Regions from separate parts of the Metabacillus sp. GQ13 genome, predicted to be linked through region 1. Evidence: riboswitches for the same ligand, from Rfam matches in the RefSeq annotation. Region 1 holds a riboswitch; each other region holds the start of a gene.

Evidence for each region. Region 1 has a riboswitch for cobalamin ahead of AC6CHR_RS11755 (ABC transporter substrate-binding protein). Riboswitches for the same ligand answer to the same signal wherever they lie in the genome.
Region 2: it holds a riboswitch for cobalamin, as region 1 does, so the genes downstream of both, AC6CHR_RS15610 (ribonucleotide reductase N-terminal alpha domain-containing protein) here and AC6CHR_RS11755 (ABC transporter substrate-binding protein) in region 1, are expected to answer to the same signal.
Region 3: it holds a riboswitch for cobalamin, as region 1 does, so the genes downstream of both, metE (5-methyltetrahydropteroyltriglutamate--homocysteine S-methyltransferase) here and AC6CHR_RS11755 (ABC transporter substrate-binding protein) in region 1, are expected to answer to the same signal.

The regions. Positions count from the first base shown of each region.
Region 1 is NZ_JCAXET010000008.1:110,538-121,152, reverse strand. Features, by position in the region: gene AC6CHR_RS11780 (bifunctional adenosylcobinamide kinase/adenosylcobinamide-phosphate guanylyltransferase) at 1-268, opposite strand, end outside; gene AC6CHR_RS11775 (pyridoxal phosphate-dependent aminotransferase) at 250-1,329, opposite strand; gene cbiB (adenosylcobinamide-phosphate synthase CbiB) at 1,351-2,307, opposite strand; gene AC6CHR_RS11765 (adenosylcobinamide amidohydrolase) at 2,304-3,770, opposite strand; gene AC6CHR_RS11760 (FecCD family ABC transporter permease) at 3,773-4,837, opposite strand; gene AC6CHR_RS11755 (ABC transporter substrate-binding protein) at 4,800-5,741, opposite strand; cobalamin riboswitch at 6,035-6,233, opposite strand; gene cobT (nicotinate-nucleotide--dimethylbenzimidazole phosphoribosyltransferase) at 6,303-7,364, opposite strand; gene AC6CHR_RS11745 (cobyric acid synthase) at 7,354-8,883, opposite strand; gene AC6CHR_RS11740 (cobyrinic acid a,c-diamide synthase CobB) at 8,876-10,252, opposite strand; gene gnd (phosphogluconate dehydrogenase (NAD(+)-dependent, decarboxylating)) at 10,448-10,615, opposite strand, start outside.
Region 2 is NZ_JCAXET010000012.1:34,630-45,244, reverse strand. Features, by position in the region: gene AC6CHR_RS15650 (alpha/beta-type small acid-soluble spore protein) at 32-235, shown strand; gene AC6CHR_RS15645 (hypothetical protein) at 533-655, shown strand; gene AC6CHR_RS15640 (YbjQ family protein) at 929-1,249, opposite strand; gene AC6CHR_RS15635 (hypothetical protein) at 1,230-1,433, opposite strand; gene AC6CHR_RS15630 (hypothetical protein) at 1,702-2,022, shown strand; gene AC6CHR_RS15625 (universal stress protein) at 2,369-2,875, shown strand; gene AC6CHR_RS15620 (protoglobin domain-containing protein) at 3,004-4,299, shown strand; gene nhaC (Na+/H+ antiporter NhaC) at 4,650-6,032, shown strand; cobalamin riboswitch at 6,229-6,407, shown strand; gene AC6CHR_RS15610 (ribonucleotide reductase N-terminal alpha domain-containing protein) at 6,550-7,431, shown strand; partial or broken gene AC6CHR_RS15605 (ribonucleoside-diphosphate reductase subunit alpha) at 7,725-9,167, shown strand; gene AC6CHR_RS15600 (ribonucleotide-diphosphate reductase subunit beta) at 9,218-10,267, shown strand; gene AC6CHR_RS15595 (DinB family protein) at 10,452-10,615, opposite strand, start outside.
Region 3 is NZ_JCAXET010000001.1:210,188-220,802, forward strand. Features, by position in the region: gene AC6CHR_RS01110 (glycosyltransferase) at 1-640, shown strand, start outside; gene katA (catalase KatA) at 895-2,349, opposite strand; gene AC6CHR_RS01120 (NAD-dependent succinate-semialdehyde dehydrogenase) at 3,087-4,505, opposite strand; gene metE (5-methyltetrahydropteroyltriglutamate--homocysteine S-methyltransferase) at 4,779-7,067, opposite strand; cobalamin riboswitch at 7,240-7,429, opposite strand; gene AC6CHR_RS01130 (STM3941 family protein) at 7,749-8,282, shown strand; gene AC6CHR_RS01135 (hypothetical protein) at 8,611-8,982, shown strand; gene AC6CHR_RS01140 (hypothetical protein) at 9,142-9,264, shown strand; gene AC6CHR_RS01145 (DEAD/DEAH box helicase) at 9,469-10,615, opposite strand, start outside.

The sequences.
Region 1 (10,615 bases):
CCAAGACAATATCCTTAGCTTTTGTGTTTTCTAAGATTGTTGATATATCAAGTGGTGCCTCAACCGTCTTCCATATTGGCTCTCGTTCTTTAATATGACGGTTTATTCGTGCTTCCATTTCCTGATCAGTACGTTCTGCAGTAGCAATATAGAGTAATGATGAATGATTAACTCTCTTATATAAGTTGAGTGCATACTCTTCAGCAAATGAACTTTTTCCTGAACGTGCTCCTCCAGAGATAAACGAGATCAAGACCGTTGCTTCCAACGACGTAATATGTCTAACAAATAGGTATTTTCTTGTTCACTCCGAACGGCAAATCGTAAATACCTGCCTTCAAGACCATAAAAGGTATGGGTATGTCGAGGAATAATGTTATTCGCTAATAAAAAGTGAAGCAAGTGTTCAGTATCGACTTGTTGATCTTGATCCTTTAGTAAATAAAAATTAACTAGGGTAGGTGAATAATAGAAGCCTAAATTTGTCAGCTCAGAAGTGATCCTTGCTAACTGTTTTTGCAACCACAATTTTGTTTCATCGACAAATACAGTTTGTTTGAATATGGTCGGTAATAACGCAATAACGACTCCATTTATACTCCAAGGAATTTGGTTTTTTTTCAAGCGGGTAATGGTGTTCATACTTGCTGTCACATACCCTAGACGCAAACTAGGTATCGCATAAATTTTCGTCAACGATCGTAGTAAGATTAAATTAGGATATCTTTCGATTAATCCTGATAAATCTGGTACTTCAGTTGGTAGAAAGTGAATAAATGCTTCATCCACAACAATTGTCGTTTGACAAGTCAAACCTTTTTCAAGAATGACTATTATATCTTCAAAATCAACGACTGTACCTGTTGGGTTATTTGGGCGGCATAAAAAGACGATGTCTATGTCCTCTATTTTATTGATAACTTTTTCAAGGGGAAAAGAAAAATCTTGGTTCAATGAAAGTTGTGAGACAGATAAGCCATAAACCTCACATGCGCGTTTGTATTCAGAAAAAGTTGGTTCGATAATGAGTGCCTTTTTCCCAGTAAACAATTGGGCAACTAAAAATATCGCTTCAGAACCACCATTTGTTAATAGAACTTGTTCATCTAACAAATGCTCTTGTATCGCAACTAGCTTTGTTGCCTGTTCATATTGTGGGTCTGGGTATTTATCAAATTGAGTAAACACCTCAGATAAGCTTTCTGATACCTGTTCTGGGGGACCTAGAGGATTAATATTTGCACTGAAATCATAGTATGATTGCCCTTCAATTATTCCATGTAACTCTAGAATTCTATTAGGTTGTCCCCCGTGTTCTGGCCATTTCATCGTTTTGTACACCTTCCTTCTCTATAGGCTAATAACAAGAATAAAAAGGATGAGCATAAAGGTAATCCATGCACCATTCATGTAAATAATCGAATTCCGAATATCCTTTGGCACCAATACTCGTATGGGATTACCCATGGTCGCTCGATGGGAGGCAAGCCCTTGGTAGTAATTTAATCCCCCTAATTCAACACCTAATAGTCCAGCAGTCATTGCTTCCGGCCATCCACTATTTGGACTCGGATGCTTTTTGGCATCACGTAATGTTACCACAAGCCCATTTCGTTTTTTTGCATGGGGAATCAGCCAAGAAAATAACCAAATACAAAGGGCAGTTAATCGTGCAGGAACCCAATTTACTAAATCATCTAATCTTGCTGATGCCCAGCCGAATTGTCGATATCTATCATTTTTATAACCGACCATTGAATCTAATGTATTAATAGCTCGATACGCCATCGCTAATGGTGCACCGCCGATTAATCCCCAAAATAATGGAGCAATAATCGCATCAACTGTATTCTCAGCTACTGTTTCTACCGTTCCACGTACGACTTCCTGGGTTGGCAAATCTTCGGTATCACGACCCACAATATAACTTAGCTTTTTTCGTGCTAACGGTAAATCCTTATTTTTTAAAGGTATCGCAACATCCTTTGCAGCTCTCTGTAAACCTTTAATAGCAATCGTTGTTGAGATGAAATAGATCTCAATAAATAAAGCGACAAATGGATGGATTAATCCGGCAATTGATAAAATCATTTTCATACAAATAAATGTTCCGATTACAATCATAATTGTTAACATGGTGCCTTTAAGTTTACGTAACTTCCCACTATTTAAGGTTTTCTCAACTTTACTAATCACCTTGCCTATAATAATGACTGGATGGGGTAGCCACCTTGGATCACCAATTAATAAATCAAGGATAATGGCAGCTAGGATTACATAAAAATAAAAAACAATCACAGTTGTCATTGCTTTTCACATCGAATCTTATTGTTAGTTACCGCTTCTATTATTGTTTTATATACGGTTATCCCTATTGCCTTTCCAATCACAGTTCCTGAACCTGCATAAGGTGTTAGTTCTCCAAGTTGTGTCGTAGCAATAAGCGTACTATCTGTTGATGTTCCTGTAGCAACCGTTTGGCTGTGAGGATCTTTAATCTGTAAATCATGAAATGCTTTTGTCTTTGCCTCAGTAGCAGATTGGATCGCATTCACTAGTGCACCATCTGTTAAATGAGCATTGAGGAAGACCATGATATTTACCGTGCCAATTTGAAAGCTTGTAGTGATTCGGGAATGATCAGTAATATCAACTGCATTACCAACACCGGCTGTAGTGACAACTAAAATCTCTACCCCTTCTTTTTCTTCGTGAACAATACTCCTATCTTGAAGGATAGCTGCCGTCATCATACCTACTGTATTATGCTCACTTATTTTCACTAGTTCTAGCCAATTAATAATATCTTTCTTTGGGTCGCTACTATGATAATCTTTATCTACATGGAAATTACAAAAATGATTACACCAAGTAAGACCATCACCAAGAACGCTATTTGAAATTGTTCTTAATGGATGATTAAATCCAATATGTATAAAGTGTTCCGTTTGTTTTATCGCAAAATTCATTTCTTTATTTAGCATAGTTGCTACGTGATAAGGAACAACGGTAATTTGTGGTTTTGGCACTACAGGGTGTTGGATATTTTTGATTGCCACTTCATACACTTCTTGAAGTTGATCTTCCTTTTGCAATACCGAGAGATCACTGGATTCTATGATTTTCCCTTCGTTCATAAGAACAACTTTATCCGCAAAAAGGGCTGCTGTATTTAAATCATGCAGAATCGCAACTATCGTTAATTGGTGCTTACGTTGGTAGTCTTTAATTTGGAGCAACATTTCGACTGTATGCTTAATATCTAAATGATTTGTTGGCTCATCTAAAAAGAGGATCTTCGGTTCTTGAGCCAAGGCTTTTGCTAATAATACCCGTTGTTTTTCCCCACCACTTAATTTGTTAAAAGGCTGCTTGCGAAATTGTAAAACATTCGTTTGCTTCATAACCTCTTCGACGATTTGATAATCTCTTTTAGAAATGTGTTTGATTATCCCTTTTTGGTGAGGATATCTTCCTAATAAAACTATTTCTTCGACTAAAAAGTCAAAGTCAATTTGGACTTCCTGTGATAAAACAGCCATCATTTTGGCACGTGCTTGAGTCGATAAATCACGTAGAGATTGATTAAAGATAGAAATTGTACCTTTTTGAGATGGTAACACTCCTGTTAATAATTTTATCAGCGTTGTTTTACCGCTTCCATTTGGACCGATTATCGCGTAGAAATGACTTGTTTCAATCGTAAGCGATAAATCGTGAATAATCATTTTTTGCTGATAACCACCAGAAAGGTTTTTTATGTCAATCATGTTTATCCCCTTCCAACGCGTTCTTTTATTAATAATAACCCAAAGATAGGTGCTCCAATTAATGCGGTAATGACGCCGATTGGTAATTCACTTGGTGCAATAATCGTTCTTGCGATTAGATCAGCTAAGATGAGATATCCTCCACCAACCAACATTGAGAGCGGTAAAACAAGCTTATGATTCGGGCCAACTACTAATCTGATAAAATGAGGAATGACCAAACCTACAAAACCAATTGCACCAGATACAGCAACTGCTGCACCTGTCAGTAAAGACGCTCCGACTAAGATGTATATTTTTCCGTGTTGGACATTTACACCTAAGTGTTCTGCAGATTCTTCACCAAGTGCAAAGGCATTTAATTCTCGCGAACGGACAAGTAACAAAAAGGAACCGATTAGAAAGAAGGGAATGATTAATTTAACATGACTCCAGCCTCTCATTCCGATATTCCCCATTAACCAATAGAGGATCTGACCTGTATCTTCGCGTGAGCTTAACGAAATGATAAGCGAAATAACTGCTCCTAAAAATGAGCTGACAATAATCCCTGCCAAAATAATGGTCTCAATAGATAACTTGCGATTAGCAAAATGAGTAACAGCAAAAACCATGACCATCGTCAAGAATCCACATAAAATCGCAATCACAGGTAACGTATATCCACCTAAAAAGGTAAATGATAACTGAAAATAAAGGACACTAACAGCCCCTAAAGAAGCACCTGAAGAAACACCAATTGTATAAGGATCAGCGAGCGGGTTTCTGAGGAGTCCTTGAAAAGCTGCACCTGCAAGTGAAAGAGCTGCACCTACAAAGAATGCCAATAGTACACGTGGTAAACGAATTTCCCAAATAATTCTTTCTGCGACATCAGGAATCGTTTTATTAAAAATGGTCTGGTTAAACAAATTTGATGTAATCGTGTCAATTATGACCGGAATCGGATAGTGAACACTACTAATAAATAAACCAAGGAGAGCTGTACTAAGTACAAACCCTCCGCTTAAAAGATACACCCATAAAATTTTATTCGCCAAAAACGTCCGGATAAATGAGTTTTGCAAGCGTCTCAACTCCATCAATTAGTCTTGGCCCAGGTCTTGTCACCATATCATTTTCAACATCAAAAACTTGTTCATTTTTAATTGCGGGTACTTCTCCCCAGCCTGCACGGTTTAATACTTGTTCTGAAGGATTTTCAACATAATACCCATAAGTGGTAATGATGACATCTGGATTCAATGTAACTATCTCTTCTTCTGTCATCTTAACCCAGCCTGTTTGCTCACCGGCAGTATTTATAGCATTGATTGTTTCTAACATTTCATGCATGAATGTATTTTGACCAGTTGTAAAAATATCTGGTGCCGGGGAAACTTCAACCCATACGCGTTTCTTCTCCGTTACCTCTTTAGCCTTTTCAGATATCTCGCTCAAACGACTTTTCATATCAGCTATCATTTTTTCGGCTTCACCTGTTGCACCAACTACTTCACCCACTAAGGTAATTGTTTCATAGACATCATCTAAAGATGCAGCATCTCCCACAACAAGAACATCACTTCCTGCTTCTTTAAATTGCTTTAAGATATCCTGATTATTTTCGTGATGGAAATTTGTAACCAAGATAAGATCTGGTTGTAATGCTAAGACTTTTTCTACATTTATTTCCTGACCGCCTACTTTTTCAATCGCTTCAACCTCAGCTGGATAATTACTGAAGTCATCAACCCCAACTAGCTTTTCTCCTTGACCTAAGGCAAAAGTAATTTCCGTATTACTTGGAATGAAAGATACGATTGTTTCCGGTTCTGAATCGATTGTAACCTCGTCCCCACTACCATCTACGACAGTTACTGGAAATGCTTGTTCACTATTTGTTTCATTTGTGTCCTTAGTTTCCACCTTACTGACTCCGTCTTTTTCTTTCTCCTCTGTTGCGCTACAACCAATTGTGAAAACGACCATTAATGCAAACAGTAGGTTTAGCAAAAACCATTTTTTCTTTGTTCCTGTCAATCTTTTCAACTCCCCATTTTTAATAATAGTAAGTCTTCCCAATAAGGTGGCAAGATCTATGTACTGTAAACTGTCCTATAATTGAAGAAAACATTACTATTGTTTTTTGTCTAGTCGCTGTTGTTCCTATAAAGAAAAAACGCCTCTTCTCATGGAATAGGCGTAAGTTGTTTTAGGGTATACGATTGAATTGCACAAATCAAACATCGGATACTTTAAAGGCATCCTTTTCCACGAAGGATACTTCAACAACATAATAGGCAGGTCTCCTGGCTCACGCATCAACATGATCGCTTTCCTTCCCGGATCCAATAAGGATGCAGTGGATTATGTAAGCTTCATTCAACGTTTACAGTGGCGGGACCGCGTTGGATTTTCACCATAACTTCCCTTTTACCCTTAAAATTTTCATTTGTAAGGACCTATTATTGACTATTCAATTTTTGTGACAATGATTATTATAGTAGATTATTGTAGTCAAGTAAATGAAAAAACGACAAGATTCCGCGTTTATTCGCGTTTATTTGCAACGCCTGCTGAATCAAACGTTGCCATTCCTTTAACCATTTGAGTTGCCGCCTCTAGTAACGGAAACGAAAGAGCAGCGCCAGTGCCTTCACCTAATCTCAAATCTAGATTTAATAATGGCGACTTAGATAAATGGGACAAAGCATGGAAATGGCCTGGTTCTTGTGAAATATGTCCTGCAATCAAATATTCCTTTACCTTTTCCTCGAGTAGAACAGCTAACAACGCAGCAGACGTACAAATGAATCCGTCTAATATAATTGGAATCCTTTGTTCAGCAGCTTTTATGATTGCTCCGACCATCCCAGCGATTTCAAGTCCACCTATTTTCGATAATATATCGATTGCGTCGCTAGGATCTGGATTTCTTTTTTCTAACGCATCTGTTATGATAGAGACCTTTCTTTGTCTACTTTCATCGGTTATTCCTGTTCCAATTCCTACTGCATCCTCAACAGAACAACCTGTTATAACAGAAGCAATAGCAGCAGCAGTTGTTGAATTCCCAATGCCCATTTCACCAACAATTAGACTCTTTGCTCCTTTATCAATGACCAATTGTGCAGTTTCCATTCCAACAAGGATTGCCTGGTTTGCCTCCTCCACTGACATCGAATTTTTTTCATAGAAGTTATCTGTACCGTGTTTCACCTTATTTTGTAGCAAGTATTGATGATCTATATCCTCGGCAATTCCGATATCAACAATTTTTAAAATCGCATCGATTTGCTTTGCAAAGACATTGATCGCTGCGCCACCATTCAAGAAATTATGTACCATTTGGATCGTAACTTCCTTAGGAAAAGCCGATACGCCCATGTCACTAATTCCGTGATCCGCGGCAAATACCAATATGCCGGGACGGGTCACCTCTGGAAAGACTTGATGAGTAATCCCTGAAAGTTGGATAGCTAATTCTTCTAATTTCCCTAAACTGCCAATTGGTTTCGTCAAGGTATTAATGTATTCTTCGGCTTCTTTCATTTTTTCATTGTTAAGTGGTTCTATCGCTTGTAACGTTTTTTTAATGTCATTAAGATTCATCGATTTCTCTCTCTTTTCTATGATAATTATTAATCATTTCAGATAGTTTCTCTATATCTATCGCTTCTCTTACATGATCTGCTAATCGATTATATTCACTTAATCGTCTAGTTTCATATGACTTCCTATTTAGAAGTGGCTTAAGCGATTTACGTTTTCGTATGTGATTTAAAAAATGTTCTTTGAAAAGGTCATTGTGAAAAACACCATGAAAATATGTTCCGATACATGTTTCCGATTGATTTTTACTACCATCTACTCGATCGGATAATTCAATGAGCGTTTGCAAATCTTCTAGATGACTGGTTAAACCCATATGAATTTCATATCCGGTAACGTCTATCTCTTTACCAAATAAGGTTAGTGTTCCTTCTGATCGAACGGTTATCTTTTCTTTTGATAGTGTGGTATGTAATGGAAGGAGCTTCAACCCGTCTACATAGTTGATATTTGTTTCAACTTGAAAGGGATCCTCAATTAAATCACCAAGCATTTGGTATCCTCCACAAATTCCAAAGATAAGTGCTCCATTTTGATGAGCTTGAACAATTTCTTGATCTAAGCCTTTTTGTTTTAAGTATATCAGATCTTCTATTGTGTTTTTGCTTCCTGGAAGGATGATCACATCTGGTTGTTCTAATTGATGGGCATGATCTACAAACCGCACATGGCAATCCTTTTCATAATGTAAAGGATCGAAATCAGTGAAGTTTGAAATTTTAGGAAGATTAAGTATCGCAATATCCAACTCTTTATGTTGATTTTTTTGAAAACTGTAATTCGCTAGACTTAGTGAATCCTCTGCGTCGATTAGCAAGTCATTCAGAAAAGAAACAACTCCCAATACTGGCTTACCTGTGTAATTTTCAAACCATGTTAATCCTGGTTCAAGTAACGAGAGATCACCACGGAATTTATTGATGATCACGCCAACTACACGATCGCGGTCTTTTGGATCAAGCAGTTGTAGTGTCCCAACGAGACTTGCAAATACGCCTCCTTTGTCAATATCTCCAACGATAATGACGGGAGCATCTGCCATTTTAGCAACACTCATATTGACTAGTTCTCGATCATTTAGATTGACCTCAGCGGGACTCCCAGCACCTTCAATCACTATTCTCTCATATGTAGAAGCTAACTGATCATACGATTTTTTTATTACCTTTTTTGCCGTATCATAGTAATCACTTCTATAGGTATATGCTTCGATATTTTTTAGTGGTTTTCCATGAACAACGATTTGTGCATTAGATTCACCCGTAGGTTTAATCAGAATTGGATTCATATCTGTCGTGGCATGAATCTCTGCTGCTTCTGCTTGAATACCTTGTGCCCTACCAATCTCTTTCCCGTCTATCGTAATATATGAATTCAGTGACATATTTTGAGATTTAAATGGTGCAGTATGATATCCATCCTGTGTAAAAATCCTGCACAATGCTGTCACTAAAATACTTTTACCTGCATCTGAATGTGTTCCTTGTACCATGATGGGTTTCGCTTTATATTCACTCATTATTCTTCATCTCTAAACATTTATTTAAGAAGTTTTCGACGAGCTTTGGACATGAGGCAAAATGAATATGGGTATATCCAGCTATCACATTATTCGTTATGACCCCTTCAACACATTCTCCAAATACTCCGATTGTATGATATGCAGACATTGTAATCTCCTTCGGGTTGAAAGATGAGTAGTGAAACTCATGTCCTCGGGCTGTTTGGTCATTGGTAAACAAGTAGTTTCCCGTTTGTCCCGTGATTTCCCTGTATCCAATGCCTTGCAAACTGTTCTCCATTTTAATCGACCCAGGTATAACTCCGACCATTTGATAATGATCTTCTTCCTTTGTTTCAATTGATTCTGCCAAATACATAAATCCACCACATTCAGCTATCGTTGGTAAACCATTCTCTATTCTTTGTTTAATCGAATGGTTAACGGCTACTTGCTTAGACAATTCTTCTAAAAATTGTTCAGGAAATCCACCACCAATGTATAGACCGTCTGCCTCTATTGGTATCGCTTCGCTTCTCAAAGGTGAAAAGTAAAGGCACTCTGCTCCATATGCTTCGATTAGTTCTATGTTTTCTTGATAATAAAAATTAAATGCTTGATCTTTAGCGATGGCGATCTTCAGCCCATTTGTAGGTTGTTTAATGAAAATAGAATCTGAGACATCAACGGCTAGCGGCTTACTCTTACTAAGCTCTATTATTTGTTCGACATTTATTGTCTCTTCAACTAGCTTAGCTAATTTAGAGAACAGACTTTTTACATTACTACTCTCCGTTAATGGAACAAGCCCTAAGTGTCTTTCTGGCATAGTAACCTTGGAATCATTTAATAAATAGCCACATACTGGTATAGCGCATTCTTGTTCAATCGCAGCTTTAATGATTTGGTAATGTCCTATGCTTCCGACTTTGTTTGCAATTACACCGACAATTTTGACTCGATCATCTAAAAGTTGGTACCCTTTAACAATCGCTGCAGCACTTCTTGCCATTAGACTGCAATCAATCACTAAAACAATAGGAGAATCTAAGAGAATACTAATCTCTGCAGTTGTCCCTTCATTTGAGGTAGCTGTCCTGCCGTCATATAAACCCATTACGCCTTCGATAATCGAAATGTCAGCTCGGTTACTTCCATTTACAAATATCTCTTTCATCACATTCTTAGAAAACATCCAGCTATCTATATTACGAGAAGGTCTTTCGGTGACAGCCGTATGAAAACTTGTATCTATGTAATCCGGACCACATTTAAACCCTTGTACATTTAGCCCTCTTTGCTTAAGTGCAGCCATTAACCCTAATGTAATCGTTGTCTTGCCAACTCCACTTGAAACCCCTGCTATGACTAATCGTTGTTTTAACAAAGCAATCTCCTCTCAAACTAAACATCCATTTTAGTGCTAATTAAACGTTTGTTTAATGTATTTGTAACGAATAAGTATTTATTTGGATGGTGACTCATTTCCCAATTGAATGACCATAAAAATCATAACATAAAAGAGCCGACAAATGAGTATCTAGTCAGCTCTTCATACACTGGAGTTTTCATCTTGATCAAACTACTCACTTTTTACAGTAGCATGTCCTCCAAATTCATTTCGGAGAGCTGCTACTACTTTGCCGGTAAATGTATCATTTTCCAATGAACGATACCGCATTAACAGTGATAGGGCAATAATTGGTGTAGCTGCCTGTAGGTCTAAAGCTGCTTCAACCGTCCACTTTCC
Region 2 (10,615 bases), on a different contig from region 1:
AATCAAAACTATTATGAGGAGATGAATCAACATGGCAAACAGTTCGTCTAACCAATTAGTAGTACCAGGTGCATCTCAAGCGATTGATCAAATGAAATTAGAAATCGCTTCTGAATTTGGAGTAAACCTAGGTGCTGAAACTACTTCACGTGCTAATGGTTCTGTGGGTGGAGAAATTACTAAGCGTTTAGTTTCTATGGCTCAACAATCCATGGGTAGCTTTTCTCAACAATAATAATTAAATATATTGGCTAAAGAGGCTGACATTCCTGTCAGCCTCTTTGTAGTTAACTAATGCTCTTTTCAAAGGATACGGACAAAGCATAAAACGAAAAGAGCACGACATTGATCTAGATAGCTAAGTTTTGCGAAAACAGCCTTACCTTAAGATCTATTTGAAAGTAAAAGGTGTATCAAACAAGCTGGTCGAACCATATACTATTTAAACGAATAAATCAATTACCTAGGCTCAACATTTTTACGAAAACAGCCATTATTTATGTTCGTTTGAAACTAAAAAGGGGCGATCGTTATGTTTGATGCTATTGATTGGAAGCTCGTTGGCTTTGTTGGCTATACTTTGTTCCATGAATACGTGGTTTATATACGGTTTCCACAGATGTACTATTGGGAAGAACAAAAGCGCAAGCTCTAAATCGATCACTTAAGTTGCCTACTTTTGTATCCTCTATTACCATTTCTTTTTTACATGTCTATTCTCTCTATATAAAGTCATTTACCTTAAAGAATTGTGAGTGTAGTGTTTGAGAAATTGCCTTTTCTTTCTTCAAATTCGCCATTATTGTTGATTTTTCCCTTTTACAAGCTTATTGACTAAGCATTCAATAATAACGAATATCCCACAATCATTTAAACACACTTCTCTCATTAAAAAAGGTCTTAGACTAATGTCTGAGACCTTTAATCCTTATTCTTCTTCAATCAAAACAGCTGTCCCATATGCGATGATTTCAGACGCATTTTGCATGACAGCTGAAGACTGTATCCTCATACAAACAATCGCATTTGCACCCTTCCCCTTGGCATCTTCGACCATTCTCCCAATCGCCTTTTGTCTTGCCTCTTCCATCATTTCTGTATATTCCTTGATCTCCCCACCGACAATTGTCTTTAACCCCGCCATTAAATCTCTTCCTATATGTTTCGATTGAACTGTACTACCTTTTACAAATCCCTTGTACTCCTTTGACTCTCTACCTGGTACTGAATCAGTAGTCACGATAATCATTCTTCTCATCCTCTCTCTTCTCATCAATCCTAGATTTTATAAATGTAATAAGTAATACAAGTAACGAGAAAAAATAAAGAACAAAAAAGATCAGCGCAATTTTTATTTTAATAAACAAGAAGATAATTCCGATAATCTGAGTGAAGACTGCAGTAATCATACTTATGTACTTTACCTTATCCATCTCCAACTTCCTTTCTTGTTCCCTATCTTTACTATATCTCCTTTAGTAAAAAAGATGAATATTTTTTCTTGATTTTCTTTTTTTAAATGAATAAACATCGGGTTTTATTGCTAGCACCACTTCAAGTAGAGATAGTAATTGACTTTCAAAGACTAATAAATAATTAGTGACTATTTAACTATTTTTACATCAACATGTTTTTCAATTGTGGTAAAGAGGTATGTAAAGAATAACTTAAAACAATCATTCGATAATTGGAGGTAAAACGATGACTAATAAATTATTGACAATTAACCTACGTATTTCAAAGCAATTAAGAATTGATCAAATATTAAAAATAAATCAAGTAGCAAAATCATATGAAGGGAAAATTTACCTTCTTACTAAAAATAAGAATGTTGTTGATTCTGCAAAATTCTCTAAATTAATTACATATTTATTAACAGTAAACACAGGACAGGCTTTAAATTTACTAATTGATGGTCCTTTTCCGAAACAACAATTAGAAAAAATTGAAGAAATCACTTCACCAACAGCAATTAAGAAACGTGAACTTGGATTACATCCTGCTATGAAAGTTAAGCTTTAATTAGATTAATATATAAATGAGTGATCTTCAGGGAGGTGTTACCATGGTACGAACAATACTATTAATTGTAGGAGCAATCGTTGTCATATCTTTTTTAGTTAATTTGATTTTTTAATCAGGCACTTTTCTAAATTGAAGCTATCTCCAAAGGGGTATTAGAGGCATTTAGCGAAAAGAGCACGAAGATATAGTTAAAACGTGTACATTAGTACGTTGTACGGAAAACAACAATTTTTCCGAAAACAGCCTTTAATTATTTCCGAATAAAAAAAATACTTGAATTCAGATTAGAAGATGATTTTATAGGGTATTAAATAACATCAAAGCTTTTGAAGGGATGATGAAAATGCAAACATTTCAACACTTAGTAGTAGCTTTTGATGAAACTGAGGATAGTAAAGAGGCGCTTAAGTTAGGAATTGATATGTCGCAACAGTTACACTCAGAAATTTCAGTTGTTCACATTCAAAAAGATGGTCCATTTAAAGAAGATTCAGCTACCGAAAACCTGGTATTAATAAGCCCTACTAGTAGTCATCCTACAGATGAAGTGAGAAATTATCCAATTGTACCTGAACCTAGAAATGTAATAGATGGAACAGAACATGATAAAAAAACGATGGCATTAAAAAGTGAAGCTAGACGAATATTAGATCTAAATAATGTAAAAGGTAACGTGAATATTTTATACGGCGAACCCTCTGAAGCAATTGTTTCTTATGCAACAGATCATCATGCTGATCTCATTATCGTAGGTAGTCGCAATATGAACGGCTTAAAACGGTTAATATTTGGTAGTGTTAGTGAAAAAGTCTCGCAACGATCCAATATCCCTGTTTTAATCGCAAAATAACCTTTTAAAAAAAGTAGACAGTATAAATTGTCTACTTTTTTTATATCTAAACAGAAAAACCATTCAATTTATCAAATACTAGTCGATATACCTAGTAGATAGTAAATTCTAAACAAGGGGATTAATGAATGGGTATTCTTTCTTTTAAAAAGGAAAAAAAACAACCAGCAGCACCGAAGGATCTTTTAAATCAGATTGTCTTAAAGGTCGATGAACCTTCACTAAAAAAGCAAATTCAAATGATTGGTCTTACAACCGATGATTTACTGTTATCGCTTAAACTTCAACCTTATATAGAGGCTAATATCGAGGAAATCGTGAATGCATTTTACGCTTCCTTTGAATCAGACTTGGGACTAATAGATATTATTAACACATATAGCTCTGTAGATCGTTTAAAATCAACCTTAAAAAAACATACGTTAAGCATGTTTGATGGAAGCTTTACTCCTGAAGACGTTAGTCGTATTAGAAGAATCGCTCATATCCATGTAAAAATAGGACTAGAAGCTAACTGGTATATGGCAGCATTTCAACCACTTTTAGCGTCAGTTATTCAAACTGTAGAGCCACATCTCCAAACAAAGCATGAGCTATTAAAAGTAATCCATAGTTTAACAAAACTTTTCAACCTAGAACAGCAAATTGTCATTGCAGCCTATGAAACTGAATATGCACAAGTACGAGCAGCCATTGAACGAGAGAAGGATCAGACCCGAGCTGAAGTAAATCAATTAGCCATACAATTAGCGAACGCAAGTGAAGATACCAATGCGTTTGTTCAAGAAATACTGGCTCACTCAAAGGAAATTGCATCATACTCTATCGATCACCTAGAAGTTGCATCAACAGCAGAAAGCCAAGCCACTAGTGGTAAAGTTGATCTTGAAAAACAAAATGAGTTAATGAACTTTATTGAAACAAGTACTGTCGAAATTTTAAAACAAATGGAATCATTGGAACAAACATCAGAAAAAATTAATCATGTTGTCTCAATCGTTACCTCTATAGCTGAACAAACGAATTTATTAGCTTTAAATGCAGCCATTGAATCAGCTAGAGCTGGTGAGTACGGTAAGGGATTTGCAGTTGTTGCAAGTGAAGTTCGTAAACTTGCTGAGGAAACAAAAAATTCAGTCCAAGGTGTATCTAGTTTAATTTTGAATATTCATAGCCAAATTGATAGTATGTCTACCGCAATTAGCAATGTAGCTGAATTAACGACTAAAGGCACAACACAAATGAGTGATATGAATTCATTTTTTGATACGATTCTAGAATTCATGAATAATAACAAACAGCAAAGTGAAAAAGCAAAATCTGATTTGATGAACTTTACAAATGTTATTAATGATGTCTCTAAAGCAATTACTCAAATTGCAGAAACATCAGATAGCTTAAAGGATATCGCTGAAACAATGTAATAAATTCCAATACCTTTGTATTTGTATTACCAAATACAACAAGTGAAGACTGACTATGGTCTCTACTTGTTGTATTTTTCTATGACTTTATCACTTGATGGATATACTATTGACTTCCCTCTTTTCGTATCCATCTGCCGAATACCTCACTCCTTTACACACCCTGTTCACAACCAATTATCCTGTAAGATTATCGTTTTCCACTGTCTAAATCAAACTTATAATTGACATAAATTATTAGCCTGATATAATATTTTTGTACCCTAAAGCATAAAAGCGTTTAAGTATTAACGTTTTTAAAATTCAATTAGTATATAACTGACAGTAAAGTAGAATAAAGGAGCAAATATATGTCTACCCCCAAAAAAGCCTTTCATTTTAAAGAGGCTCTATTTATATTAGTGATGATTTTAGTCATCATCTATTCTAGTTTGTTTATTCTTAAAACAGAACCACATATTGCATTATTAAATTGTTTGGTGTCTATTTCAATCCTTGGCTTACTGAAGGGTTATCCGTGGAAAAAGTTAGAAGACGGAATAATCAAAGGGATTCAAAGTGGAATACAACCAATTATTATTTTAGCCTTAATCGGGATTCTCATTGGAGCATGGATGAGTAGTGGCACAATACCAACTGTAATGGTATATGCTTTAACAATTATTAATCCTAGTTACTTACTGATCACATCGCTATTTTCTTGTATGGTTATATCAAGTCTTGTTGGTAGCTCGTTCACTACTGTCAGTACAGTCGGTGTCGCCCTTATGGGTGCTGGTATGGCAGTTGGCTTACCAGTTGAGTGGGTTGCCGGTGCCATTATTTCAGGTGCTTGCTTTGGAGATAAAATGTCTCCGATGTCTGATACAACAAATTTTGCATCTGGTGTTTCTTCCGTTGAATTGTTCACTCACATTCGCCATATGACAAAAACAACGATCCCAAGCATTCTCATTACAACCGTTGTATTCTTTATTCTGGGTCGGATGGCACCGATTCAATCATCATCAATTACAGAAATGACAAACATGATAACAATCATTGAAGGTACTATAAATGTTAGTCCTTTAACTTTACTTTCACCGCTTTTAGTTATTATATTGGCTATTCGAAAAATCCCGGTTATCCCAGCACTAATCATGGGAATCATAACTGCAGGTGTAACAGCATTAAGTATACAAGGAATACAATTAACACAATTTTTCCAAGTATTACAGAATGGTACATCCTTCTCAATCGCAAACGAGCAGGTTGTAAATATGATGAATCGGGGTGGACTGCAATCGATGATGTGGTCAATTTCACTCATTTTGATTGCTTTTGCATTTGGCGGTCTATTAGATGTACTGAAAATCATTCCAACGCTGTTAACTGGATTGATTGAGCGAGTTCATACTAAAGGGCAACTAATTCTATCAACTGCTACATCCTCATTAGGGATTAACCTATTAACAGGTGAACAATACTTATCGATTCTTATTCCAGGGCAATCATTCAAAATCTTATATGACAAGATGAAGATCGAACGGAAATATATGTCACGTACGCTCGAAGATGCAGGTACATTAATTAATCCTTTAATACCCTGGGGAGTTAGTGGTGCGTTCTTTGCACAAACACTTGGGGTATCTGTAGTTGACTTCTTACCTTTTGCATTCTTTTTATACTTGTCATTACTATTTTCTATTCTTTACGGGTTTTTTGGCAAAGATAAGACACCGAAAGAAATCTAACTGTTTTAAGTTAGATTTCTTTTTTTCGTTATTTTGTGCTTATATAGATCGTAACCCTCCACACTAACTTATCGAATATGATAAATTTCGACAAATAGAAAGTATTGGTTGATTAATTCACTTATCTGCTTTATCATTTAAATAGAAGTTATTTACCTATATGTTGATATTTCAATAAACACCAAAACTATATATTGTATTTTTGCAAGATTAGGCGCCTATTGGGCTGAAAAGGGAATCTGGTGTAAATCCAGAACTGTCCCCGCAACTGTAAGTGTGACGAACTGAGTTAACCACTGTACAATTCTTTGTATGGGAAGGGCTCATAGTAGGATGAACACAAGTCAGGAGACCTACCTAACGCTTGCGAAAGTTTCAATTTCTTCGGGGACTGAGAAGATGAAACGACGGAAAGCCAGTATGGATTTCTCCATTTCTCTCCTACTCTCCTTAATCTGTCGTTTTCTCCACTCATCCCCGAGCGGTTTTTACAAAAAAACGATGGAGGCTCTTTATTATGAGTATAACAACTGCACCTACTATTATTGACGATAATGGACAAGAAACATTTGATTCAAACAAACTTACAACGTTTATTCTGTCTATTCATCAGCATTTCCCTTCCTTACCTATAGATGATTATTTACATAGAATCCATAGTACTATTCTCCAAAGAGATTCGTACACATCAGAACAACTCACTAATTTACTTATATTAGAAGGATTATCTAATATTACTGAACAGGAACCCGACTGGACCTACTTTTGTGCCCAACTTTATTTAACAAAGCTTTATAAAGAAGCTGCTACTAACAGAGGTTATGATAACAAACAAAAATATGGTAGTTTTAACGATCTAATTAATCAATTAGTTTCAAAGGGGCTCTACCACTCTAAAATTTTAGATCAATATTCTATATTGGAAATTGAAGAGATTGGGGGATATATCCAACCAAATAGGGATCGTTTATTTACTTATATAGGCATTCGCACGTTAGCTGATCGTTACTTAGCTCGTGATTTTTCAAAGCAAACATTTGAATTACCACAAGAACGATTCCTACTCATCGCCATGACGTTAATGGCCAACGAGAATAAAGACAATCGCCTTGAGCTTATTAAGCAATCATATTGGGCAATGAGTAATCTATATATGACAGTAGCAACTCCTACTCTATCGAATGCTGGAAAGCCTATTGGCCAATTATCTAGTTGTTTTATCGATACGATTGATGATAGTTTACAAGGAATATTTGATAGTAATACAGATATTGCCAATCTTTCTAAATCTGGAGGAGGTATAGGCGCATATTTTGGGAAAATAAGAAGCCGCGGTAGTGATATTAAAGGCTTTAAAGGTGTTTCATCAGGGGTTAAAGGTAGCCCTCTTGTGGCGTAAGTTACAAGTAATAAAGGTGGTCAAATGCGGGAAACTCCGAGTATCTCAACGTAGGATACCATGCAGTAATGACATGGCGCTCCCTAAAAAACCGCGAGTGCGGATAATCTGCAGCCGAGCTTCCTATTTGTAGGAAGAAGGTTCAACGACTAAGTAGTTATATAAGTGATTATATAATTCGAACCACCTATCCACTTTCAGAAACAATAAAAAGTGGATAAAGATATAGTCTGTTCTGTGCAGCGATGTATAGAGGTAGGCAGAAATGACCTATCCCCCTAAGTGAACATATAGGGAGTAACAATAAAAGTATTCCATGGATGAAACAACTTAATAACACAGCCGTAAGTGTCGACCAACTTGGACAACGTAAAGGAGCCATTGCGATTTATTTAGATGTCTGGCATAAAGATATCTTTTCATTCCTAGATTCAAAACTTAATAATGGTGACGAACGCATGCGTACCCATGACTTATTCACAGGCGTATGTATCCCAGATATCTTCATGAAACAAGTAGAAGCTCGTGACGATTGGTATTTATTTGACCCACATGAGGTTTACCAAGTTATGGGGTATCATATTGAGGACTTTTACGATGAAGAAAAAGGAAATGGTAGTTTCAGTCAAAAATATTGGGAATGTGTCAATAATGAAGCACTTTCCAAAGAGAAAGTCCCCGCTATTGAAGTCATGAAACGAATTATGATTAGTCAATTAGAAGCTGGAACACCCTATATGTTCTATCGTGATGAAGTTAACAGACAAAATACTAACTCTCATAAAGGCATGATTTACTGTAGCAATCTCTGTACTGAAATCACACAAAATCAGAGTGCAACGACAGTAGAAAATCAATATACAGAGGATGGGAAAATCATCACTGTTAAAACACCAGGAGATTTTGTTGTGTGCAACCTCTCCTCTATTAACCTTGCAAAGGCAGTAACAGATGACGTGTTAGAAAAACTCATCCCCATTCAAGTAAGAATGTTAGACAATGTTATCGATTTAAATACAATACCAGTTCTTCAAGCTAGACTAACCAATGAGAAATATAGATCAATTGGTTTAGGTACATTCGGTTGGCATCACTTACTTGCATTAGAGGGGATTGCTTGGGAAAGTGAAGAAGCGGTTGACCGCTGTGATAAGCTCTATGAAAAAATCGCTTATTATACAATTAAGGCTTCTTTACAATTAGCAAAAGAAAAAGGTTCTTACCCTGCATTTGATGGCTCTGAGTGGGATACTGGTTTATATTTTGATAAACGTGGATACCTGTCTTCGACAAGCCCATTCGATTGGGATCTAGTAAAAGAAGAAACCCAACAATACGGAATTCGTAATGGCTATTTAATGGCTGTAGCACCAAATGCATCAACATCAATTATTGCAGGAAGTACAGCAAGCATAGATCCTATTTTTCAAAAGGTTTACTCAGAAGAAAAGAAAGATTATAAGATTCCCGTCACAGTTCCAGATTTAGATCCTACAACAACTTGGTTTTATAAATCTGCTTATTTTATTGACCAACAGTGGAGTATTAAACAAAACGCGGCTAGACAACGCCATATCGATCAATCGATATCTTTTAATTTATATGTACAAAATACGATCAAAGCAAAGGACTTACTTAATCTCCATTTGACCGCTTGGAGAGAAGGACTCAAAACAACGTACTACGTCCGCTCTACCTCAAGCTCAATAGAAGAATGCGATTCCTGTGCTAGCTAAGGTCGTTTGATCACGAGTAACTTGAAAATTAATACAAAGGAGCACCAACAATGAATAACAGAACAACCTTAAAAAAGCGTAAAATCATGGATGCTGATGCTCCAAATCGCTCAACAGCTATCGTTAACGGAGAAAGTTCAAATGTCTTAAATTGGGATGATGTCACTTATCAATGGGCATATCCTCGATATAAAAAAATGTTAGCCAACTTTTGGACACCCTTTGAAATCAACATGGCACAGGATATCAAACAATATCCTGCATTATCAGATGATGAACAAGAGGCATTTTTGAAAATTATTGGTTTATTAGCTCTACTTGATAGTATTCAAACCGATTATGCTGGCAAAGTGGCTGATTATATTACCGATTCAAGTGTTAATGCATTAATGATTATTCTTGCTCAACAAGAAGTTATTCACAACCATTCCTATTCTTATGTTCTCTCCAGTTTAGTACCAAAACAGACTCAGGAAGAGGTATTTGAGTATTGGAGAAATGAACCGATTTTAAGAAAACGGAATGAGTTTGTTACAAGTGGTTATCAGGCCTTTGCAGAAGATGCAACAATTGATCATCTATTAAAATCGATTGTTTATGACGTCATATTGGAAGGTTTATTCTTTTATTCGGGGTTTGCCTTCTTTTATAACCTGGCACGTAATCAAAAAATGGTCGCCACTAGTACAATGATTAACTATATTAATCGTGACGAACAAATTCACGTTGACTTATTTGTGCAAATCTTTAAAGAGATACTAAAACAATACCCAGAACAAGACACAGAAGAACTAGCTATATTTGTAAAAGAAACTTTCATACATGCAGTAGAGCTAGAGATTGAGTGGGGACGTTTTATAATCGGTAATAAAATAGATGGTATTAACATGCAAGATGTTGAGGATTATATCAAGTTTTATGCAAATGTTCGTTGCAATCAGTTAGGGTATGATCGTCCTTTTGAAGGCTTCCGTACGAATCCTCTTAAATGGATAAAAGCCTATGAAGAAGTAGATTTAGGTAAATCTGATTTCTTCGAGCAAAAATCTAGGCAATATACAAAGGTTAACCATCAGGATAACGGGTTTGATGATCTTTAATCAAATACAAGGAAGAGAGAGTAATTTATTTAATCACTCGCTCTTCCTTCTTTTTATCTATGCTTAAGCTTCTAGTCGAAAAGGATCCTAATCTAAAACAATAAAAATGAACTTCGAAAATGTTCTCCAAGCTCATAGACTTTACTATCAATTTCCACCTAAAACCACTGTTAACACACAATTATTAACGTGGTGGATTTTCCACTCCAAAATTAATCCAATCCTCTTTTGGTGGTCCATAAACTCCAAAAGGTTTGATTCCTGCCTGACGCATAAGAACTGTAACTTGCCCACGATGATGAACAATGTGCTTGATTAGACCCATCAAAATTTGAGCATTTGATTCTT
Region 3 (10,615 bases), on a different contig from region 1:
AACATATAATAATGTCGAGGTTATTGTCGTTGATGACGGGTCAACTAAATATATTGAAAAAATAAAGCCCTATTTAAACTCAATTAACTATATTAAAAAAAAGAATGGTGGTACTGCTAGTGCATTAAATACCGGTATTAGAAATGCAACAGGAGATTATTTTACATGGTTGAGCTCAGACGATATTTTCAAGCCAGATAAAACAACTAAACAATTGAATTTCATGAAAGAGAATGATGCAGCTGTTTGCTTTTCACCTTACACGATAATAAACTACGAAGGTGATTATCTAAGTACAATCCAATATCATTCTTCGAATCGAATCATGTTTACTCATCGTTTTCTCGATTATTGTCCTGTAAACGGATGTACCGTAATGACTAAAATGGATGTGTTTGATACTATTGGTTTATTTGATGAAACATTGCTTTATGCCAGTGATTACGATATGTGGTGCCGCATTGTCTTAAAATACAAATTCTTTTATTTAAATAAACCCCTTGTACTTTATCGTGATCATGAAAAAATGGGAACAAAGGTGAACCAAAAAAAAATAGAAAGAGAAACCGAGATAGTAAAAGATAGATATAAAGAACATTTAATCAATTATATTCATGTGGACCTTAGACGGAAGAAATAACAGTGTATAAAAAGGTAACAGCGAATTACCACTCATTAATCGCTTTTCACATGCCTAGGCGTCATTTGACCGAGAACGCTTTACAATAACCAACGGAGTATGGTGTCTCAAGATAATTGAGGCTTTATTTTCATTCATCTTATTTTTAGGAATCAAGCCAAAATAAAAAGCACCCAAAATGGGTGCTTTAAATGAGAATAAATGAGAATAGTTGAGAAAAATATTGAATATATCGTGTATTTACCTAGAAATTATTATTTTACTGCCTCAGGTATAGTCAACCCTAATCCTTCTGCGACACGTGTACCATATTCAGGATCTGCTTTATAGAAGTGACCGATTTGACGAAGTTTAATGTCTTCTCGTTCAACAGGCATCATCGCACCTACGACATTTGATACTAGATGTGCGCGTTGTACTTCTGTCATTAAACGGTATAAGTCACCAGCTTGTGTGTAATGATCATTGTGATCATATCCTACACTGTCTGCAACACCAGAAACTGGGAATGCTGCTTGTTTATTTTCAGGTGTCTCAGTTGGTCCATTTAAGCTGTTAGGCTCATAATAAACTGATTTTCCGCCATTACCATCAAAACGCATTTGACCATCACGTTGATAGTTATTCACTTCATTTTTTGCACGGTTAATTGGCAATGCTTGATGATTTGCACCGACACGGTAACGATGCGCATCAGCATAAGCAAATAATCTACCTTGAAGCATTTTATCTGGTGATACATCAACACCAGGAACAAGTGTACCGGGTGAGAATGTTGCTTGTTCAACTTCAGCAAAATAGTTTTCTGGGTTTCTATCTAATACCATACGACCAACTTCGATTAGTGGGTAGTCTTTTTGTGACCAAACCTTTGTAACATCAAATGGGTCAAATCGGTACGTATCAGCATCTTCTACTGGCATGATTTGTACAAATAATTTCCATGCTGGGAAATCACCCTTTTCGATTGCATTAAATAAATCTTCAGTATGATAATCAGGATTTTCGCCTGCGATTTGCGCTGCTAGTTCCGGGCTAATATTTTTAACACCTTGTTCAGTTTTAAAGTGATATTTAATCCAAACTCCATCACCTTCAGCATTCGTCCATTTAAATGTATGACTACCAAATCCATGCATATGACGTAACGTTGCTGGAATTCCTCGATCAGACATCAAAATCGTTACTTGGTGTAAAGATTCCGGTGATAATGACCAAAAATCCCATACAGCTGTTGGATTCTTTAAATGTGTTTGTGGATTCCTTTTCTGTGTATGTATGAAATCAGGGAATTTGATTGCATCACGGATAAAGAATACTGGTGTATTGTTTCCGACTATATCGTAGTTACCATCTTCCGTATAAAATTTTACAGCAAAACCACGTGGGTCACGAACTGTATCAGCAGATCCTAATTCACCAGCAACAGTAGAAAAACGAATAAACATTGGTGTGCGTTTTCCAACTTCTGAAAGAAAGTCTGCCTTCGTATATTGTGACAGGTTATTTGTTACTTCAAAATAACCATGTGCACCAGCTCCTTTTGCATGAACAACACGTTCTGGAACACGTTCTCTATTAAAATGCGCTAGTTTTTCTAAAAGGTGTACATCTTGTAGTAAAGTCGGGCCACGCCCTCCAGCAGTCATTGAATTCTGGTTGTCCCCTACTGGAGCACCCCAGCTTGTAGTTAGTTTATTATTAGTCATTTTTAGAATCACCTCATGTTTTATTTGAATATAATATTATAATAACATGTCTCAGATAGAAATCAATACTTTTTTATAATTATTATAATTTAATACTAATAATTAGTTGCGTACTTGCAGAATGAGTTCAATACAACTGATAAAAAAGATACCTAAATGAACATAGTAATCTTCTACTTGTTCATTAACCCTTTTTATACCTATGAATATGGTCGTTAAACTAGTACAATAAAATCTAGCTTTTTTAAATTGCCTTTTCAACAGTTCGATTTCTGTGCTTATTTTGTCTTTTATGAAATTATCATTCGTTATGAAACACCAAAAATAAGACTTTACTTTATAATCTACTCCCGCAGATTATTGTAGAATGTATGAGCCATCGAAACAAATTCAAATGGAAAGAGAGGGTTTTCTTTTGGTAAAATAGATTATTTTATATCAACACATTGGGTCAGGGGAGTAACTTTTAGATTGATTCCAATATTATTAAGAATAAGAAAACTTTAATAAAACTGTATTAAATACACTAAAAATATCAAATAGTATTTTATAGGAAATCGTTAAATTCCACTAATATTAAAAAGTACCTCCATCAGGTCTTATAGGCCAAAGTAAGGCCAGACCGACGCATTTACTATTCTAGTATCGGTGAAAAAACCATTTTATTTAGGTTAAAAGTTCTACAACGGAAGAATTGAGAGTAAAAAAAGCTCAGCATTTAAGCCAAGCTGTTCTTCTCATAAACCAAGCGAAATATATTTCACTTCCAAATATTCTTCAATACCTTGATGACCACCTTCACGTCCGATACCACTCTGTTTAAAACCGCCAAATGGCGCTTGTGGTGTGGAAGGAAGTCCATCATTAAGACCTATAATTCCATATTCAAGTGCTTCTGTGATTTGAATGCCTCTCGTTATATTTTCTGTAAAGACATATGCTGCTAATCCATAGATTGAATTGTTAGCTCGTTCGATAACCTCATTAACGGAATGAAATTTTGTAATTGGAGCAACAGGACCAAAAGTCTCTTCTATCATGCATAGCATATCGTCATTAATATTTGAAAGAACGGTTGGTTCAATGTATAAACCATTATTCTTTTTCCCACCTGTTTCAATTTTTGCACCCTTGGCAATTGCATCATCTATATGGTTAAAAACTTTAGTAACAGCAGCTTGATCGATTAGAGGACCAATGTCTGTGCTCTCATCCATTCCGTTTCCAGTAGATAACTCTTTTACTTTTATGACAAATTTGTTAATGAAAGCATGATAAATAGATTCTTGTACATATATTCGATTTGCACAAATGCATGTTTGCCCTGCATTACGAAATTTTGCTGCGATCACTCCATCAACAGTTTTATCTAAATCGGCATCTTCTAGTATAATAACTGGTGCATGACCACCAAGTTCTAGAGACAGCTTTTTAACGGTTTGCGCCGATTGTTTCATTAATTCTTTGCCAACTTTTGTTGAACCTGTAAATGTTAATTTACGTACTCGATCATCTTTAAGCCAAACCTCACCTATTTCCTTTGCATCACCAGTTATTACATTTATTACACCTCTAGGTATGCCCGCCTTCTCTGCAAGTAATACTAGTTTGAGCGCAGTTAATGGCGTTTGTTCGGCCGGTTTAATCACAACGGTACACCCTGCTGCTAGCGCAGGAGCCACTTTTCTAGTAATCATTGCTGCTGGAAAATTCCAAGGGGTAATGACGGCTACAACACCAACTGGCTGTTTTTGGACGAGAATTCGCTTATTTCGTTGCGTTGCAGGAATCGTTTCTCCATAAATTCTTTTTGCCTCTTCCGCATACCATGAAATAAATCCATTTGCATAGTTTATTTCACCCAGTGCTTCTTTCAATGGCTTTCCCTGCTCCATCGTCATTGTTTCTGCTAGATCATCACGGTGTAACGTAATCAGATCATACCATTTCCTGAGTAGGTCTGAACGTTCATATGCTGAATAAGCCGACCAATCTCGGAACGCAGAACTGGCAGCTTCAATTGCTTTGTTTGCTTCATTTGCTCCACCATTTGGAACTGTTGCTATGACTTCATGGTTTGCAGGATTTATCACTTCTGTCGTCGGTAAACCCTCACCTGTCCATACCCCATTAATAAATATGTGAAATTTTTCCATCGATGTTATACCTCCTACATTGGAATCCACTCTTTTTAACATTTAAAATGATATCTTTTAAATATTCATTTAGATAGCTCTTTTCAATCTATCTAATACTTTTCCCTCCTATATTAATTGTAATCTAAAAGACTTTCATTTATCTTGCTCAGTATCCTATTCCAATACAAATTTATGCCCTTCCTTAAACATATATATTTAAAAACGGAAAAAACACTACATACCCCAAAGGGTAGTAGTGCCTTTACCTTTATCTATTCTCTTCGATTTTACTTAAACTGTTTCAACGGCTTGAATTTTTTCTCTGTATACATGTGCTGCATTAACCATAACTTTTAGTGCTGCTACAGTCTCTTCTTCACCTCTCGTTTTCAAGCCACAATCTGGATTCACCCAAAACGCACGATAATCCAAGACTTCCAGTGCACGTTTCATATTTTGTGTAATCTCCTCTAATGCAGGTACACGGGGACTATGAATATCATATACTCCTAGACCAATTCCTTTGTTATAATGGTGTTTTTCAAAGGATGCAATCAATTCTCCATGACTTCTAGATGTCTCGATCGAAATAACATCTGCATCAAGGGCGTCAATAGCATGGATAATATCATCAAAATTCGAATAACACATATGTGTATGAATTTGCGTATCTTCATTGACAGAAGATGTCGCCAATTTAAAGGCATGAACAGCAGCTTGTAAATAACTTTCTGTTTTTTCTTCCTTTAAAGGCAGTCCTTCTCGTAATGCTGCCTCATCTACTTGAATCATCGTAATCCCATTTGCTTCAAGCGCTTCAACCTCTTTGCGAATTGCTAAAGCTACATGATTTAATACTTCAGTACGACTAATATCATCACGGACAAATGACCAATTAATAATGGTTACAGGGCCGGTTAGCATTCCCTTTACAGGCTTTTTAGTTAAGGTTTGTGCATAGACTGTTTCCTTCACGGTCATGTTTCCAAGACAGTAAACATCACCGAAAATAACTGGTGGTTTCACACATCGGGAGCCATAAGACTGAACCCAACCAAATTTGGTAATTGCAACACCTTCAAGCTTTTCACCAAAAAACTCAACCATATCTGTTCGTTCAAATTCTCCATGAACAAGAACATCTAATCCTAGGTCTTCTTGAATATCAATCCATTTCTTTATTTCTTTCTGAATATACTGCTCATATTGTTCAGACGTTAACTCCCCTTTTCTCCACTTCAACCGCTGTTTTCGAACTTCCTTTGTTTGAGGAAAGCTACCAATCGTTGTAGTAGGAAGTATAGGTAGATTCCATTTAGCTGAGTGTAATTCCTTCCGTTTTTCGACACTTATTCTTGAAGAAGAATAAGATTTAATATTGTGCATTGCTTCATGAACATTTTTTACATTACGATAGAATGAATGTTTAATTGAGTGTATAGCTTGATCATACTTATCAAGTTCATTCATCTTAATTTCCTCATTTAAATACCTCGTTAGCATCACAACTTCGCTTAACTTTTCATCCGCAAATGCTAAAGAACCCTTCACTTGAGATTCTAATTGCTGTTCACTGTTTATGGTCACGGGAACATGTAACAAACTACAAGACGGTTGAACCACTAAATGATTTTCATCAACAAATTCCAATATCTCTTTTACAAGTTTTGACTTATCCGTCAGGTTAGATTTCCAAATATTACGCCCGTCGATGACTCCAGCAAAAAGAACTTTATCACTAGGGAAACCATGTTTTTCTAAATTGATAACACTGACGCCTTCATCGTGTACAAAATCAACACCAATTCCCTGTACAGGTAACTGAATAATTTCTTCATAAAATTCAATGCTCTCAAAATAGGTTTGAAGAATAAGATTTACATCCTTCACACCATCATGAAACGCTGAATAAACGTCCTTAAATTCATTGATGATTTCCTTGTCCACATTTTTAACAAGAATAGGTTCATCTATTTGAATCCATTCTGCCCCAGCTTCCTTAAGTTGATTAAACACTTCGATATAAAGTGGGACAAGAGAGTTTAGTAGCTCAGATCGCTTTTGACCATCAAAGCCTTTTGAAATCGATAATAAGGTAATCGGACCTAATATAACAGGTTTCCCTATAATGTTTAGCTTTTCCTTAGCCTCTAAAAACAAGCGTAATAATCGATTATCTACTAATTTAGGCTGTGCTTCTTTTAACTCAGGAACAATATAATGGTAATTTGTATTAAACCATTTCGTCATTTCAGAAGCTATTTTCCCCTTACTTCCTCTCGCGATCTCGAAATATTGGTTTAAAGAAAACGTCTGAGCTATAGTTTTAAATCGTTCTGGAATTAATCCAAACATTGATGCTGTATCTAAAACATGATCATAATAACTAAAATCTCCAACAGGAATGAGATCGATTCCTTTTTCATGTTGTTTACTTAAATGTGTTAAACGGATTTGTTCCATTTCATTATGAAATTGTTCTTCATTTATTTGCTGTGACCAAAATAATTCTAATACTTTTTTCCATTCGCGATTCTCACCAATTCTTGGGTACCCGATATTTGAACTTTTAATTGTCATTTGAGGAACTCCTTTTCTATGTAACTAAAGTTTTAAACTATTTTTTCCCATTAAAAAAAGCCTCTCTATGGGACAATAAGAGAGACGAACGATAGGCATAGTTAACTAGAGTTGAAATGAATATTAAATGGTTTCAACATATGACCACCACTCCTCCCTATTTCGCGTAGGTAATAAGTGCATACAACAGGCAGGTCTCCTGACTTAGGTTCATCACTTAATATCCCTTCCCATTTCTAGTTGAAACAGTGGATTGTAATCAAGCTCCCCTTAACAGTGGCGCGACCGTGTCGGTTTTTCACCGAACTTCCCTTTTAAGTTAAAAGTGATTTACTTTTAACACCTATTGACTGAACATTATTAAATTTTAAATAATTAAAGCTTGTGACTTACAATAAATCATTTTGAATGTTTTATCAAGAGTTTTCTCCTAATTTTTATCAAACTAGTTATCAGGTATCATTTGTTTACATAATAATATTATTGTATATAAGGTGTTATGTAATTATCCTGAAACGTTATAAGCATTCTTCCTATTTTAGATATATCAGTTAATTTTTGTTAATTATGTGGTATAATTATAGATTAAAGGGTTTTTTCAGGTTTCTATGACAATGAGAATAGCAACAAACATAAAGAAATAGCCTAAAAACAGCTTACATATAACCTGGAGGAGTCCAAATGGAAGAAAATTTTTATATGTCGAAAATAAAAACGTTTAGTGCTTTTTTCATCATGCTTATTTTCACTTCCGCTTTTCTAGTATTTACAATTAATATGCTTCTATCCGACGGTGTTTCTCTAATCGCTATTTTTTTTAGCCTAAGTTTGATCCTATTTGTATGGTGCACATATATGATTGGAAAGCAACTATTCGGGATCGATCCGTTCATTTCTGTTAGTCCTTCTGGAATAACACTAAATGGTCCTCTTAAACTTGGCTTTGTTCGTTGGGATGATATTGAAGGATTCCTACCCTATCAACATAAAACCATTAGATTTCTAGCTATCGTACTTAAAGACGAAGAGCGTTTTATCGAACAATTACCTAAGAATAGTAAAATGATGGCGAAGATTAACCAAAAGACTGGCTTCCCCGCTTTTAGTTTTTCATTAAACTATTTGAAGGAAAAAGAGCAGTTAATTGATATCTTAATGAAATATGAAGTTGCTTTCTTTGTTCCTGATGATGAGGATCAAAGTGATGAACAGTAAAAGTAAGTGAATGAGTACGAGAAAAAACAAACATCTCAACATTCATTAGACCTTGTTATAAAATTCGTCACCAACATGGCTTATTATGTAGTAAAATGTAATTATCTGCGGTTTCCCGAGAAATAATAGCCGCTGTGATTACTTTACTTTCCTATTTCTTCATTTAACAACGGGGGCGACGGGCTCATCTGTTATTGTTTATACTACGATCTCCACTTCAAAAATAATTAACTACTTTTAAATAACTAGACATATGCCGTTACACTCCACTAAAACCTACATAAACTTATATGGTCTCATCACTTTTCAAACTAAGGAGTGTTCCTTTATGAATCCATATCATCATCATTATTATTATGATGTATCACAACAAGATCAAATACATTATCCACAATATTCTTCCTTTCATCAACAAATGCCTTTTGAAACAAATAGACAACCCACTGGGCTTGAGCGAAGGGTTACTGCCGTTGAGAATCAAAATGAGCGACAAACTCGGGAACTTACACGTCTAAATGAAGAATTAAAAAGGCAAAATCGAGAACATAACCGCTTAAATAAAGAAGTCACCAGACTAAACAGTGAATTTATCCGCACAAATCAGCAGCATACACGTAGACTAAATCGCTTAAATCAACGTTTACGAGATGTAGAGAAAAAATTAGATTTACCATTTACGCCTGGCGAAAGTGGATTTTAGGCTCTCTCTTAAGATTCTAGCTGAGTTGACATGATAATTAGTTAGGTTAGGCTATTTACATTCACAGACTATATGTCCGCAAAAATTTCTAGAAATGACTAATAATCCCCTCTTATTTGAGAAAAATAAACGTATTGAAAAAGAGAGGGGGCCTGCAAAATGACAAATAAAAACGATAATCGTGAACGTAAAAATAAATACCCGAAGAATAAGCAAGATACTGAATTTTCAAAGGAAATTAACATTCGAAGTGAACTGACTAAGAAAGATCTACAAAAATAAAGATTGTTTTTGCAAGGGTTGTTTTATATCGAAAAAGGCTAACATTATACACTCCCATTACAAAAGGTGAGAGGATATCATCCTCTCACCTTTTTCATAGTTTTGATTTTTGAAGTATAGAAAACGGTAAACATCCATCTCCAGTGGGTCTACCTAGAAAAAGTTAGCTACCATGTTCGTGCTGAACAGATACATCTCTTTGTTCTATCGAGTTCTTCGTCTACCTTGAGGACCTGATTGATTTTTAGATCTATTATCATCCCTTTTGGGTCTTGATGAAGAATTTGAATGATTTCTTCTGAGATTGTCTCTGGTTGCAGGACGTCTAGACTTTTTAATTTCCTCGGCTCTCTCTTCTTGATAATCTTCTTTATCTGGAACACTTATTCCTTTAATGACTTGTTTTTCTAATGTTTGATTTATTCCCTTTTCAATCATTCGTAAGAAATCTAAATCTTTTGGAGCAACTAAAGTATATGCAACACCGTCACCACCAGCACGACCTGTTCGACCAATCCGATGGACGTAACTTTCTACATCATGTGGAATATCATAGTTAAATACATGGGTAACACCTTCTACATCAAGACCCCTTGCTGCAACATCTGTAGCAACTAAAAACTGTGTTTTCGCTTCACGAAATCGTTTCATTGCCTTTTCACGTTTTGATTGTGTTAAATCACCATGAAGCTCATCCGATTCGTATCCACTAGTAATAAGTGCTTCTTGAAGCTTTTTAGCACGGATTTTCGTCCGACAAAAAATGATTCCAAGAAATGGACGCTGTTCTTCCAATAAATGCAGAAGTGTCGCCTGCTTTCTTCGGTCAGTTGTTTCAACTACAATTTGTTTAATTTCGTCAACTGTAATTTGTTTTGCCTTTACTTGAATATTCTCTGGGTCTATCATGTACTTTTTAGCGAGTGAACGAATTTCATTAGGCATTGTCGCAGAAAAAAGCATTGTTTGCCGTGTAGATAATGTTTCAAAAATGATATCATCTACTTCCGGAAGAAAACCCATATGAAGCATTTGATCTGCTTCATCTAAAACAAGCTTTTGAACAGTAGAAAGGTCAACTGTATTACGGCGTATATGGTCTAGCAACCGTCCAGGAGTTGCCACGACAATATGCTGTGCACCTTTTAATTTTTTTAATTGATGATTAACGTCTTGACCCCCATAAACAGCTAATACTTGAGCTCCCTCTATATTCTCAATCATTTTTTTGATTTCTTTCGTAATTTGTTGGGCTAATTCACGGGTAGGCGTTAAAATAAGAGCTTGGATTTCAGGATTATTCACATCAAGCTTTTCTAGAATCGGTAGCACAAAAGCTAGTGTCTTCCCA